2 regions of the Bacillus sp. N6 genome follow, and region 2 is predicted to be linked to the other one. Evidence: a T-box and tRNA genes for the amino acid it is inferred to sense, from the RefSeq annotation. Region 2 holds a T-box; the other holds one or more tRNA genes.
The links. A T-box is a leader RNA that pairs with one kind of tRNA and senses whether it is charged. The one in region 2 lies ahead of thrS (threonine--tRNA ligase), so its partner is inferred to be a tRNA-Thr.

Region 1 (7,547 bases), on a different replicon from region 2:
AGTAGTGGTAATTGCATTTCCATCCCATTTTCCATCTTCTGTTTCGAAGTAAGTCCAACCAAAACTATTTGCACTTGCTGTTCCACCAAATCCGAATAACACCGTCATTGCGAATACCAACGATCCCATAACAGATAACACCTTCTTCATGAGAAATCCCTTCTCTAGGTATTTACATACTTAAGTATTGTATAAACGAGTGCATGAAATTATAATTTTTTTCTTAAATTCTAATAGATGGAATATTTAAATAAATAATCCATTAAGATCATTCCCTTTCCTCGCTTTATTGGATCTAGCTTTGCTGAAATGAGCGGATCTTTTTATTTTTTTGAAAAACCTCTTCATAAGAAGAGGGATGTTCTATCTATAAAATGAAGCTTGATGAAGATGGACAAATGTTTGGTGTGAATGGTGAACTTATAAATGTAGGTGATTGAACATGTTCACTGTCGAAATGAGTTTTACAAAAGTATGAAAATGTTAAGCCCATAAAAACCCGTCGTATCATGTGTATGTACTGATATAACGGGTTTTTTATATGAATATTTAACTGTCTATTTTACTAATTATAGAAAAACATGAACTTAGTTTTACTTTTTAGGGGTACTACTTCATGTAAAATGGACATTTTATTTATATTTTTGATAGATTTCTTGCGAAATATGTACCTAGAGCGGTATTTAAATTTAAATGTGATACGATTGTTGTATAGTAGCAAGTATTAAAAGAAAAGTAGATAAAAATAGGGGGCGTATTTCATGTATAACTTACAAGAAGATATGTATGAACAATTAAAAGAGAAAAAAGGGGATATCACTATATTTTTAAAGAATGGGCTTCCCATAGGTGGGCAGATCCTTGCAACGGATAAATTTACTGTTCTTATGATGGTTCATGGTAAGCAACAACTAGTCTACAAGCAAGCAATTTCCACAATTCTTAAATAATTATTTTGCCTTTTTCGAGGCAAAAGGCAAAAACACCCAAAAAAAAGAAGATTGAGATCAATCTTCTTTAAAACAGGAATAGATGACAGATTACTACTCCAACTCCTAATCAATTATAATTAAGCGTGTAGTGACATCCAATTCATTCTAAATCTTCTCAATATTCTTTGTTTTATTATTGAATTATAATATAAGTAATTCTTTTTATTATTATATATTTGTTCTTTCTTGTTGCAGAATCCTTATTATAAATAAGGATTCCTTTTTTTGTATCAAAAATCTACAAAGAAAAAAGATAAGATCGGGAACACAATCTTATCTTTAGCACAAGGAGTAAACAAAAGTGATAACCATCATATTTTTATTATAATTTAATTTTTGTTAATTTTGAATATTAATACCATAATTAACAAGTATATTTATATTGAGAAATTTATTACAAAATTAGTTATAAATGTTTCAAAAACCGAAAGTAAACTTTTAGCCATTAGTTAACATTCAAATTATTGATTTTATTAGTTTTATCGCAATTTGTTCATTTTCTCCAAAACCACTAACAAAAATATACATTCAAAACACCATAAATAAAGAGATTGGGATACCGGTAAACAAAAAAAGAAAAAGCTAGATCCAGTCTATTTTTTTTACATAATCACTTATTATCGGAAATTACTTTTAAAAGTTTCTCCAATTTTTGTTCTCCATCTTAAAAAGTTCTCTATTTATAAGAATTGAATGGTTCTGGTGCAGACACTCCAAAACGCTTGTAAGTAACCTCCTAAACTTGGACATACTGATACTAGTATTCTAAAAAGGATGTGATGGGTATGGAAAAGCAAAATCTATTCAAGTGGAAACATTATCAACCGGATATTATTTTATTAACCGTGAGATGGTACCTACGGTACAACCTCAGTTTTCGTGATTTAGTCGAAATGATGGAAGAACGCGGGCTATCCCTTTCCCATACAACTATCATGCGATGGGTTCATCAATATGGTCCCGAATTAGATAAGCGAGTACGACGTCATCTGAAGTCAACCAATGATTCTTGGTGAGTCGATGAGACGCATGTGAAAGTCAAAGGTCAATGGATGTACATATATCGTGCTGTTGATTCAAAAGGAAATACAATTGATTTTCATTTAAGCAAAACAAGAAATCATAGGGCTGCAAAGCGTTTTTTCAAGAAATCTTTGCGGTCTTTTCATGCTTCAAAGCCCCGTGTGATTACAGTAGACAAAAACCCAGCCTATCCTATAGCAATTGAAGAGTTGAAGAAAGAGAAAAAGATGCCTGTAGGCATCCAAATAAGGCAGGTAAAATACCTGAATAACATTGTAGAGCAAGATCATCGTTTTATTAAAAAGAGAGTACGTTCAATGTTAGGATTGAAGTCTTTTCGTACAGCTACATCTATTCTTTCAGAAATAGAAGCGATGCATATCATTAAAAAAGGCCAACTTATGTTACGAGACAAGTCTGGCCAAAATGAAATGAAGTTTATTCATCAACTATTCGGAATGGCTGCATAAGAATAGATTCCATTAGGAATCTATATACCTCTTTCAAATAAATGCAATCTTTGCAACAGAATCGGTACATCCATTGACTCTTTACTTTTATATATGTTTCATCAACTCTCCAAGAGTCATTGGTTTGCTTGAGATGACGACGGATTCTTTTGTCTAATTCAGGACCATACTGATTAAGCACCTGTTTTAGAGTAATAGTATCAGTATGTCCAAGATTTAGAGATTACTTGAAATTATCTTGAAGTTTTTGCACCAGAACCTTATTTAGTACTGCATTATAATCTACAAATTATCAGGAAATCAAAACCCGATTTTTAAAAAGTGGTTTAGCCAATAGAATCAGAAGTTATTTCTACACCCTTAAATTGTTTTAATAATTTCATATCATTCTCAACATATTCTTTTATATCTGATGAAAGATTGATGATACCAGCAACTTCATAGGATATTGTTGTATTTTTAACTTCCTGATTTATATCAACGAGCCATTGTATATTTGCTTCGCTTTGTAGAGAAGGAATATTAATTTTCTTTACTATACCATCAGTTTTTGGGAATTTAATCCATCCAGCATACTTTCTTTGTTTGAAAGCAGAAATCTCAATGGGATCTCCAAATTGAATTTGATACATAATCTTATTAAAATCTAACCCAATTGCATCCCTAATTGAGGGAACAATCCCTCCTCCTGCTGGTCGAGCAGCTATTTCAATAAAAACTAATTCATTTTCTTTAGTCAAAAATAATTCTAAGTGCGTAACACAATCCGGGGTGTTTAGAGCATTTAGTACCTTAGAGTTAAATTCTAGAACCTTATTTCTAACTGGATCTTCTTCATCTAAGATTAAACTTCCAACATTTTTTCCGTGCATTATCATTAAGTTGGGATAGGTATATTTACTTACTTCGGAAATTAGAATTTCTCCATTAATAACAACAGAATCACAATGATAAAAATCACCTTCAATAAATTCTTCCAACTCATAGACATCTAAATCAATATCATTATATTCTATTATATCAATGAAATGTTGAATATCTTTTATGATGTAAGTATTTTTACTCCCTTCTCCCTCGATAGGTTTTAAAACTTGTGGAAATGATAAATCGCTGAATTTTGATGCTAAATACTTATTATCCTTTAGTTCATTTGATAGTTTTTGGAAAGAAGGAACTCTAATATTATTCTCTTTTAATATATTTTTCATTACAATTTTATTTCTAAATGGATTAATTTGAGTCGGTTTAGGCCCTTTTAAATTAAAATATTCCCTCAATTCAGCTGCTAGTAATAAATCACATTCTCTTGTACATACAATAAACACATTTTCTTTAGAACTAGCTAATTTAATTTCTTTTTCTATAATCGGCTTAATTTCCTTAAAGTTAAGGGTTTTTACGTGTACTAACTCATCAAAAATATTTTTATATTCATCTGGGAATAATGAATAATATCTGTCATTTAAAATAAATACAAAGCGTTTTTCTTTCGGATTATAAAACTCATGGAAATTCCCTTTAAAATAGTTTTTCTGATCTAAAATAATATATGTTTTCATATATCTATACTCCCTTTTTAATTATAAAAAGCATTTTTACTAGTTTAGTAAAAATGCTTTTTCAATAATTTCAATAAAGCCAGCGACAGGGATTGAACCTGTGACCTTCTGATTACGATTCAGTTGCTCTACCATCTGAGCTACACCGGCGTCTAGATAAATAATACAATATTTTAAATTAATTGTAAATACTTTTTCTGAACATTTTATTAAATTAGAATATTCGTTTGATTTAATTACAATAAATGGGTTATTATGTTTTATAGAAATAATAAATATAAAAAAGGAGTAGGTACTTTTGAATAATAATTCACAGTCAACAGAATACGAAATACCAAAAGATTATGATCCATTGTTATTTAAGATTCGCCATAGCGCTGCACACATTCTTGCTCAGGCTGTAAAAGAAAGATTTGATTTTAATGATCAAATAATGTTTGCTATAGGCCCTCCTATTGAAGAAGGATTTTATTATGATTTTCTATTACCACGTTCTATAAATGAAGAAGATCTTGGGTGGATCGAATCTAGAATGAAAGAAATCATAAAAGAAAATCATATGTTCCAAAAGAAAAATATTACAGTTTCAGAAGCAAAGAAGAAGTTTGAAAATCAAAAATATAAATTAGAAATCATTAATGATTTAATCACTAAAGGTCATGAGGAGGTAACAATTTATCAGCAAGATCATTTTTATGATTTATGTCGAGGACCTCATGTAGAATCGACAGGAAAAATTGATAGTAGTGCAATAAAAATTTTAAAAACATCAGGTGCGTATTGGAAAGGTGATAATAAAAATGCAATGCTCACTCGTATTTATGGAACAGCATGGCTTAACAAAAAAGATTTAAAAAAATACATTTGGAAAGTGGAAGAAGCCTCCAAAAGAGACCATCGGAAAATAGGAAAGGAATTGGAGCTTTTCCATATTGATCCTACAGCTCCAGGTATGCCATATTGGTTACCAAATGGGTTAAAAGTATTAAACGAATTGATAAATTTTTGGAGAGAAGAACATGAACAAAATGGTTATCAAGAGATATCAACTCCATTAGTTAATGAAAAGAGTCTCTGGGAAACCTCTGGACACTGGGATCATTATAGAGAGAATATGTTTACAATTCCTGTTGACGAACACAGTACGTATGGATTAAAACCTATGAATTGTCCAAATGCAATGTTAGTGTATAACTTGAAAATTCGAAGTTATAAGGATTTGCCTTTAAGGCTCTCTGATGTAGATGTATTACACCGGAAAGAATCTTCAGGTTCTCTACATGGCTTATTAAGAACTCAAAAATTTCAACAAGACGATGCTCATATTTTCTTGACAGCAGATCAGATTGGTATAGAATTCAAAAACATTTTAGCAATTGCTAAAAAATTCTATGAAATATTTAACCTAAAATATACTTTCAGGTTAGGGACACGCCCTGTAGATTATATAGGTGATTTAGAAAGTTGGAATACAGCGGAAAATACATTAAAAGAACTCCTAAACGAAATGGTGGGACAAGAAAATTATTATATTGAAGAAGGTGATGGAGCTTTTTATGGTCCTAAAGTAGATATTATTATGGAAGATGCGATAGGAAGAAAATGGCAAATGGGGACTATTCAATTAGATTTCCAATTACCAAGAAGGTTTAATTGTACTTATGTAGATTCAAATGGAAATAAACAGCATCCTATAGTAATTCATAGGGTTATTTATGGATCGCTAGAACGTTTTATGGGAGTACTTATAGAACATACAATGGGGAAGTTTCCTTTATGGTTGTCTCCACTTCATGTTAAAGTAATCCCAGTCACAGAGACATTTGATAAATACGCTCAACTTATTGTTGATAAATTAAAGATAAATAACATAAAAACAGAATTATCAGACTCATATGACGGTCGTTTGAATGCGAGGATTAGAGAGGCACAGTTAATGAAAACCCCTTATATGCTTATTATCGGTGAAAAAGAGCTAGCTAATTCAACTGTCAGTGTGAGAAGAAGAGATGGAGAAAACATTGGTGAACTTAATATCGAAACATTTATTGACAGAGTAAAAAAAGAAATCAATACTAAGTTGAATTTTTAATACTAAGATTTAAGGGAGGTTTGCTAAAACTGATGGAGGAATTGCTAAACAGGGATCAAGTTGTAACAAATATAACATCAAAACATATCGTTCTACTTCCTAGTAGCGGGGAAGAAATTGTTATAAATAAAGATAATTTAAACAATATTAAGGATTATAAAAAAGTATATAAGCTTGTAAAGCATAAACTAACCAAAGCGGCTAATTCAGAGAAAGATAACGTTAATAATCACATACAAAAGTTTGGATGGATAGGATACGAACCAGCGTCAGATAGTGGCCATTTACGATATTATCCTAAAGGATCTTTAATATTTAGTCTTATTAAAGATTGGCAGGAAGAATTACTGCTTAATACTTTAAAGGCTGCAGAAATAAAAACCCCAATTATGTATGATTGGTCTAAAAATGATATTAAAAGTCAAGCAGGAACATTTTACGAAAGATTGTATTATGTTAGTACACATAATAAAGATAAGGATTATGTTTTAAGATTTGGGGGTGACCTTGGTTTATTTAGTATGTTAAAAGATATGAAAATTTCATATAAAAATTTACCCCTTAGATTTTATGAATTTACAAACAGTTTCAGAAATGAAAGAAGAGGAGAATTAAATGGCATAAAAAGAGCTAGGTCATTTTCTTTTTTCGATATTCATAGCATATGTGAAAACTTATATAGTGGATGGAAAGAATATAGTTCCTTTTTTAAATTTCAAGCTGATTACTCCAAACAACTCGGAATAGAATTTGCAATTGAATTTACTGTTGAAGAAAAATTTTATAAAGAATATAAAAAAGAAATTCAAGAGTTAGCAATCTATATAGATTCACCAATATTAATTGAAATAATTTCTTCTAAAAAACATTATTGGGCAATTAAACATGTTTTTTACGATGATAATAATTATAAATTTTTCAACTCACAATTAGATTTCGACAACTCTGATATATACGGTATATCGCACACTTCAAAAGAAGGGCAAAAACACGGATGTACAATTTGTCATCATTCTTTAGCTTCAATAGAAAGATGGATTTGTATTTTTTTAGAAAGAGCAATTAAAATGGAAAAGCCTGTTATGCCCATATGGCTTGCACCAACTCAAGTTCGTTTAATTCCATTAAATAATCAAATGACTCAAAAAACAGATGAAATCTTCGAAATATTAAATGCAAGTAATATTAGAGTAGATATCGACGATAGGTTTCGGAAAAGTATAGGATCGCGGATTAAAATGGCTAGTGAAGAATGGATCCCCTATACTTTAGTTGTGGGAGAAAAAGAATTAGAAACAGAAAATTATTTTTTCAAATGCAGGCATACAGATGATAAATATATGTCTATTGAACAATTAATAAATGATGTACGAAAATATACTGAAAAGAAACCTTTTAGACCTATATTTAA
Region 2 (7,547 bases):
AGTAATAAATGAAATAAATGACTAAGAAAATTCCTATTGGCACCCATACTTTTACAAACGGGTCAACTAATATAAAGCTGAATAAGTTAAGCCCAACTAAAACGTGGGAAATTCCAATAATTGCTGGGAAGATAAATAAATATGAAATTTCTTTATATATACTTTTCGTTAACATACTACGTCTTACGCCGATTTTTCGTAACATTTCATAACGTCGTACGTCACGAGAAGCACCTGTTAATATTTTGAACATAAGGGAACTTGCCATCATTGCTAAAAAGGCAATTCCGAGGAAAAATCCCATAAACATTGTTCCGCTCATAAAGCTGTTCATAAACTGATAAATTGTCATTTTCGTAAATAAGTCTACCTTTTCACCTGTTGCTTTTTCAATTTGTGCTTTTTGTCTCTTGTCTATTTCGATCAATAACGGTTTATATTTTTTCATATCATCTACTTTTGCTAATGTTACAGTGTGTTCTGTTCCTTGAATTCCTTTATAATGCTCTTCGTCTGCAATTCTTACTGGTTTTCCGCTAAATTGATTATGCGTAATTTGTATCTCTCTTACAACTGCGTCTTCCCAATCCTTTGGCATACGAGGGAATTTTGCTAATTCAGGAGCCTCTAAAGCTGAATATACAGGTTCAGTTAAAGGTTCAGTCACACGTTTACGAACAGGCTCTTTTAACGTTTTTGTATCAAAATGGTCTGAAACAAGTGGTGGTTTCGCAGTTAAGTCGTTACGTAAATAATAAACCGCTTCTCCATCTACTTTATATTTGTACTTGCTTTCTTCAACAATTTCCATTTCTTTTAAGGCAGCTTTGTCTTGATCATTCGGATCATGAATTACAACATCATATACACGAGAAAAGTCTGTCATAATACCTACATTTTTTTGGAACGCCATACCTGCCGTCATCGCACCTGCGCCTAATGCAATTAACATCGCTACAGTACCTAATACTCTTGATAAACTATTTACGCGAAAGCGTAGCTGTGCATATGTAAAACTATTTAAGCCTGTTTCATTTCGTTTTTTATTCCCTTTAATTTTCATCACAAAAAATGGGAGCAATGAACTAAAAATAAAATATGTTCCAAGTGTTGTAACGATTGTCGCTATTATAAAACCGACTTCAGCAAACATTTTTATATTTACCATAAAGTAGTATCCTGTACTTACTAGCAATATACCGAGTACTGTCATTATAATAATACGAGTTTTACTTTTCTTCACTTCATCTAGTGTTTCATCTTCACGAATTAACTCTAGTTCAGTTTTACGTAACAATCGGACACTGTTCATTAAGCCAGTAATGAAAAATAGTATTAAAAAGAAAATAGCTGTAACTAAAATTGCTGGTGTGTATACAGATGCATAACTACCTTTTGCTGAAATTTCCATTCCATTCATTAAAAAGTTTCCTGCTACACTTGCAAGTAACATCCCTACTAAAATACCGATAATAATACTGACAATACCCATACCGAATGTTTCAATAAATAATAACTGTGCTACTTTTTTCTTTTTTGCACCAAGCATCATGTACATACCGAGTTCTTTTCTTCTTAACGTGAGTAAGAAAGAGTTGGCATATATAATATAAAATACAGTAATGAAAGATAATAGTATTGCACCTACCCAAAAGACGAGTCTAATACTACTAATTAGGCTATTATCTTTCGTAAATTCACTATTCATCGCCATTGTTTGGAACATGTAGAAAATACTAATACTAATAACGAGGCCAATAAGTAAAACCATATAATCTTTTAACATCTTTTTCATACTATGACGTGATAATTTAAATAACATAGTTTCGCCCCCTACTTAGACTCAGCAGCTGAGCCCATATGAGCGAGCACACCTAAAATGTCTTGATAGAAATTCTCTCGAGTGCCTTGACGATTTAATTCTTTATAAAGAAGACCATCTTGAATAAATAAAATACGCTCACAATAACTTGCACTAAATGCATCGTGTGTAACCATTAAAATACTTACATTATGATTTTCATGTAAATCTTGCATCGCTTCTAATAAACTTTTTGCATTTTTACTATCAAGCGCGCCTGTCGGTTCATCTGCTAATACAATTGCTGGATTATGTACTAAAGCTCTTGCCGCCGCTGTTCTTTGCTTTTGTCCTCCAGAAACAGCCGTCGGATATTTTGTTAAAATTTCAGTGATGCCTAATTTCTTCGCAACGTCATTTACCTTTCCAGTAATCTCACTTGACGGTACGCCTTGCAAAGAAAGTGGTAAAGCGATATTTTCATAAATTGATAAATTTTCTAGTAAGTTAAAATCTTGAAAGATAAAACCTAATTTTTGAGAGCGAAAATCAGATAACGCATTGCCCTTCATAGAAGTAATATTTGTACCAGCTATCGTCACACTACCACCTGTCGCTTGGTCAAGTGTACTTATCACATTAAGTAAAGTCGTTTTTCCAGAACCAGAAGGTCCCATGATCCCGACAAATTCTCCTTCTTTAATACTTAACGATACACCCCTTAATGCTTTTGACTGATTCTCATTTCTTTTCCCATACGTTTTTTCTACACTTTCTACAGTAACTACATTTGTTGACATCTCTTTCACTCCATCCCTTTTGTATAAAATCAATTTCTCACATATTTCTTATTATTTTGTCATGTAAATTCTTAAGAATTTTTTAATTATTCACCCAATAAGAGTTACCCCCTTAACATGAACCTATTTCCTACTTCATATTCTCATTTTTCTACAACTCGTTCCCTCGATTTCGCTTACATTTACCTTACATTTTTGTAAGATAAAAAAGAAAACACACTAATTTCTAATAGTGTGTTTTCTTTACAATCAATATTTTCTATTCTTTATTTCTTCTTCAATACTTGCCACAAATAAATCTAGCGCAACAACTTCTGACTTCTCTTCTCCATATTTACGTACATTTACAGCTCCGTTTTCCATTTCCTTATCCCCAATAACAAGAACATACGGTACTTTTTGTATTTGTGCTTCTCTTATTTTATATCCTAATTTTTCATCTCGTGCATCTCGTTCAACACGAACTCCAGCTTGTGCTAATTTAAGTGCAATCTCATTGGCATATTGTTCATGTACTGCATTTGAAACTGGAATTACTTTCACTTGAACTGGTGCCACCCATGCCGGGAACGCCCCTCCAAAGTGCTCAATTAATATTGCTAAAAAGCGATCTAATGACCCTAAAACTGCCCTGTGAATAACAACTGGTCTTTTCTTTTCATTATTTTCATCTATATAATTTAAATCAAATTTCTCTGGCATTTGGAAATCAAGCTGGATTGTTCCGCACTGGTGACTTCTATTTAAAGCATCTTTAATATGAAAATCAATTTTCGGCCCGTAAAATGCACCGTCACCTTCATTTAGTCTATATTTATAATTTAGCGATTGTAATACATTTTCTAATGCTGCTTCTGCTTGCTCCCATAATTTATCATCACCCATTGAATCTTCTGGACGAGTAGAAAGTTCTACTTCATATTCGAATCCAAAAGTTTTATATACGTAATCAATCTGCGCCATTACTGATTTAATTTCATTTTCAATTTGTTTTGGAGTTACAAATAAATGTGCATCATCTTGGCAGAAAGTACGTACTCTTAATAATCCGTTTAACGCACCACTAAACTCATGGCGATGTACTTGACCAAATTCACACATACGAATCGGTAATTCACGATAAGAATGCAATTTATTTTTAAACATAAGCATGTGCCCTGGACAGTTCATCGGTTTTAATGCAAAACTTTTATTATCTACTTCAGAGAAATACATATTATCTTTATAATGTCCCCAGTGCCCTGATTTCTCCCATACTTCTTGGTTCATCATGAACGGAGTGCGTACTTCTTGATAATTGTACTCTTTTTGAATTTCTCTTAAAAATGCTTCCAATTCGTTACGAATCATTTGTCCTTTCGGTAAATAAAACGGCATTCCCGGAGCCTCTTCAGAAAACATAAATAACTCAAGCTCATTGCCTAACTTACGATGATTTCTTTTTGCTGCTTCTTCAACGAAATGTAAATACTCTTCTAATTCTTTTTGAGAAGAGAATGCAACACCATATATGCGCTGAAGCACTTGGTTATTACTATCACCTCGCCAATATGCACCGGAAACGTGAGTTAATTGAAATGCTTTCAAATAACCTGTTGATGGTAAATGTGGCCCTCTACATAAATCTACAAATTCACCTTGTTTATATAGTGTTACACTTTCCCCACTAGGAATTGCTTCTAAAAGTTCTAATTTCAAGCAATCGTTCATTTCTTGAAACAGTTTTGCTGCTTCTTCACGAGAAACCTCAACTCGTTCTATCTTTATATTTTCATTTATAATCTTTTTCATTTCTTTTTCGATTTTTCGTAAATCTTCTATGTTTACACTACTTGGAAGATCCATATCATAATAAAATCCATTTTCAATAACAGGCCCTACCCCAAGATTTATATCACCATACATTCTTTTTACAGCTTGCGCTAAAATATGTGCCGCGGAGTGTCTTGCAATTTCTACACCTTCATTTGAATCTATAGTAATGATTTCTACTTCCGCATTTTCTTCAATATTTCGGCGTAAATCATATAATCCATCATTCACTTTCCCCCCGACTGCTTTCTTTTTCAAACTACTACTAATAGATCCCGCAATTTCTTCTAAAGTAATTCCTTTTCCAAATTCTTTCACGCTACCATCTGGAAATTTAATTTCAATCATTTGTTCTTTCATTTTTCATCTCTCCATTTCATAATAAAAAGCACACTCATCCCTAAAATAGGGACGAGCGTGCTTATACCCGTGGTTCCACCCAGATTCCCATCACAAAATGCAATGGCTTCTTTTACGGTAACGTCGTTTATACGGCACTAGATACTTAATTTCCCTAGTGCAGCTCTAAGGTGGTAAGTTATTTTTCTGCGTTAGGAAGTTCTCAGCTTTCCTTCCTTCTCTGTATAACCGGGTAAAATAACTCGTGTCCTTTTCTTCGCTTATTATGAAATTGAATGCAAAAAAGCATATTCATCCCTAAATATAGGGACGAATATGCTTATATCCGTGGTTCCACCCAGATTCCCATCACAAAAAACATAATGGCTTCTTTTGCGATAACGTCGCATACACGGCACTAGATACTTAATTTCCCTAGGGCAGCTCTAAGGTGGTAAGTTATTTTTCTGCGTTAGGAAGTTCTCAGCTTTCCTTCCTTCTCTGTATAACCGGGTAAAATAACTCGTGTCCTTTTCTTTGCTTTTTGTAAAACATCCATTTATTGTTATTTAATATATCTTATTCATTTTATTTTTGCAAGTGTTTAAAAAATTTATTTATTTAATTAAAAAAGTGAAACCAAATTTTTTTGGTTTCACTTCACAATTTTACCAATCTTGTGGTTCGTAATTTAAGTCTGCAAATAGACGTCTTTTCTCTTTCTTCGTTAAATCTCTCCACTGCCCAACTGGTAAATTATTCAATTCGATATTCATAATTCTCGTACGTTTTAACGTGTATACTTGATAACCTAAAGCTTCACACATACGGCGAATTTGACGATTTAGCCCTTGTGTTAAAATAATTTGGAACTCATATTTTGATAACTGTGTAACCTCACAAGGAAGCGTTTTTGTTCCTAAAATTTTAACACCCGCTGCCATTTTCTCTAAGAAATCAGGTGTAATTGGCTTATCTACTGAAACGATATATTCTTTCTCATGTTTGTTTTCAGCACGTAAAATTTCATTAACAATATCACCATCATTCGTTAATAAAATTAAACCGTCTGAGTCTTTATCAAGACGTCCAATGTGACTAATTCGTAAAGGATGGTTCACTAAATCGATAATATTACCTTTTACAGCTTTTTCACTCGTACATGTAATACCTACTGGTTTATTTAAAGCGATATATACGTGATCTCGAGCAATTCGAAGCTGCTCTCCATTTACTCGTACATCATCACCTGGGTTCACTTGGTCACCAATTTTTGCAACCTTACCGTTAATAATTACTCTTCTCTCATTAATTAGTTTATCCGCTCCACGTCGAGACGCTTTTCCAGCTTCACTAATAAATTTATTGATACGCAAATTAGGCACATCCTTTTCTAAAAAAAATTTCAAGCTCACACTGCTTCTACCGTACAATACAAAAGGGTAAGCCTCCTATTATAACTTAAATATATTAACATGAAAGGGTATATAACGTCTTCTATTAATTACTTGTTTATAAGAAAATATCTTTATTATACATTCATTTATGCACTTTTTCATCGTTTAATATACAAGCCATTCTTCCTTACATACAGCTTGTTTCCCTTGTATCTTTTCTATATCTTCATGAATATTAGCTAATTTATATAAATCTGGGAAAATCTCTTCCACATAATGTTGGTGCGCTATTTCATCTTTCCAATACGTTAACACTATGTAACGATTTTCATTTTTCAAAGACTTCCCAACTACTCCACCTAGCATTCCTTTTGCTTTTTCCATTCCTTTATTCCAAATTGTTTCTTGCTTATGTAAAAAATGCTTTTCCTTTTCCAACTTTACATCACATATAGCAACTCTTACGAATGCTCCCTCTATTACAGCGTCTTTCAAATGCATATCAGTTATATCATACAACGTTTGAAATAATTCAATTTCACATGAAAGAAACGTATCCTCTTGATTACTATTTAAATAAATTGTATCGTGAGCACCATTCATAAATGATTGATATACACTTCTATCTTCCCATAAAGTAAATACACATGCCTCATCTTCATTCCATCCACCAAATTGTCCATGAAAACCATCTAGGTGCTGTATATCACGCCATTTTTCTTGCGCACTGGAAAACAATTCTTTTTTCTCTTCTTCCACCTTACAGTAGATTGTTTTTAGTAACATTTTTAATTCCCCCTTATGATTCGATCCATTTACTTACTCGAAGTTTGATGCCCCTCCGTAAATGCTGTAAATTGATTACCGAAATACTTAGCTTGTAAAAAGACATCTAGAATATAAAAATTCAAATCTCTTGCTTCGCTTTCTTATTCCACTTACAGTTTACATAACATAATTATATATTACTGATTATCTATATCATTCAATAAAACATCCTATTTTTTATACTTGGCAAACTATCAACTCATTTCCATAAGAAATACTATTTTATTCTATACGCATAATATTTTTAATTCAAACAATTCAGAATTAAAATCCAAAAAAGATAGAAAGTAAACAATCTTACATTATCATCTACTCCCTATCTCTTTTATCATCAATTATTTTTCAAATAAATAATACGTAATGTCTCCTGGATAATGTACTACTGCTACCTTCCGCTCCCCTTTTTTAAAACTAACAGTATGCCCGTTTTCCCCTAAGTTCTCCCATCCACTCGCCTTTGTAATTGGCATTACACTTATATATTGATAGTCCTCTTCCTTATCATCGTTAATATGAATTGCTGACATTGGTACTGGAAAACCTTTAATTTTAGATTCTTTATTCATAAAT

Region 1: it has a tRNA-Thr gene. The T-box ahead of thrS (threonine--tRNA ligase) is inferred to sense a tRNA for this amino acid. The anticodon was not compared.

What each region holds. Positions count from the first base shown of each region.
Region 1 is NZ_JBRAZW010000002.1:51,622-59,168, reverse strand. It holds gene ACUXVC_RS27930 (hypothetical protein) at 1-150, opposite strand, end outside; gene hfq (RNA chaperone Hfq) at 762-950, shown strand; partial or broken gene ACUXVC_RS27920 (IS6 family transposase) at 1,778-2,485, shown strand; partial or broken gene ACUXVC_RS27915 (IS6 family transposase) at 2,532-2,705, opposite strand; gene ACUXVC_RS27910 (ATP-grasp domain-containing protein) at 2,812-4,044, opposite strand; tRNA gene ACUXVC_RS27905 (tRNA-Thr) at 4,122-4,194, opposite strand; gene thrS (threonine--tRNA ligase) at 4,343-6,136, shown strand; gene ACUXVC_RS27895 (His/Gly/Thr/Pro-type tRNA ligase C-terminal domain-containing protein) at 6,169-7,547, shown strand, end outside.
Region 2 is NZ_CM127843.1:2,235,836-2,243,382, reverse strand. It holds gene ACUXVC_RS11480 (FtsX-like permease family protein) at 1-1,822, opposite strand, end outside; gene ACUXVC_RS11475 (ABC transporter ATP-binding protein) at 1,834-2,601, opposite strand; gene thrS (threonine--tRNA ligase) at 2,851-4,773, opposite strand; T-box leader at 4,818-5,039, opposite strand; T-box leader at 5,076-5,299, opposite strand; gene rluF (23S rRNA pseudouridine(2604) synthase RluF) at 5,421-6,128, opposite strand; gene ACUXVC_RS11460 (YdbC family protein) at 6,315-6,935, opposite strand; gene ACUXVC_RS11455 (hypothetical protein) at 7,313-7,547, opposite strand, start outside.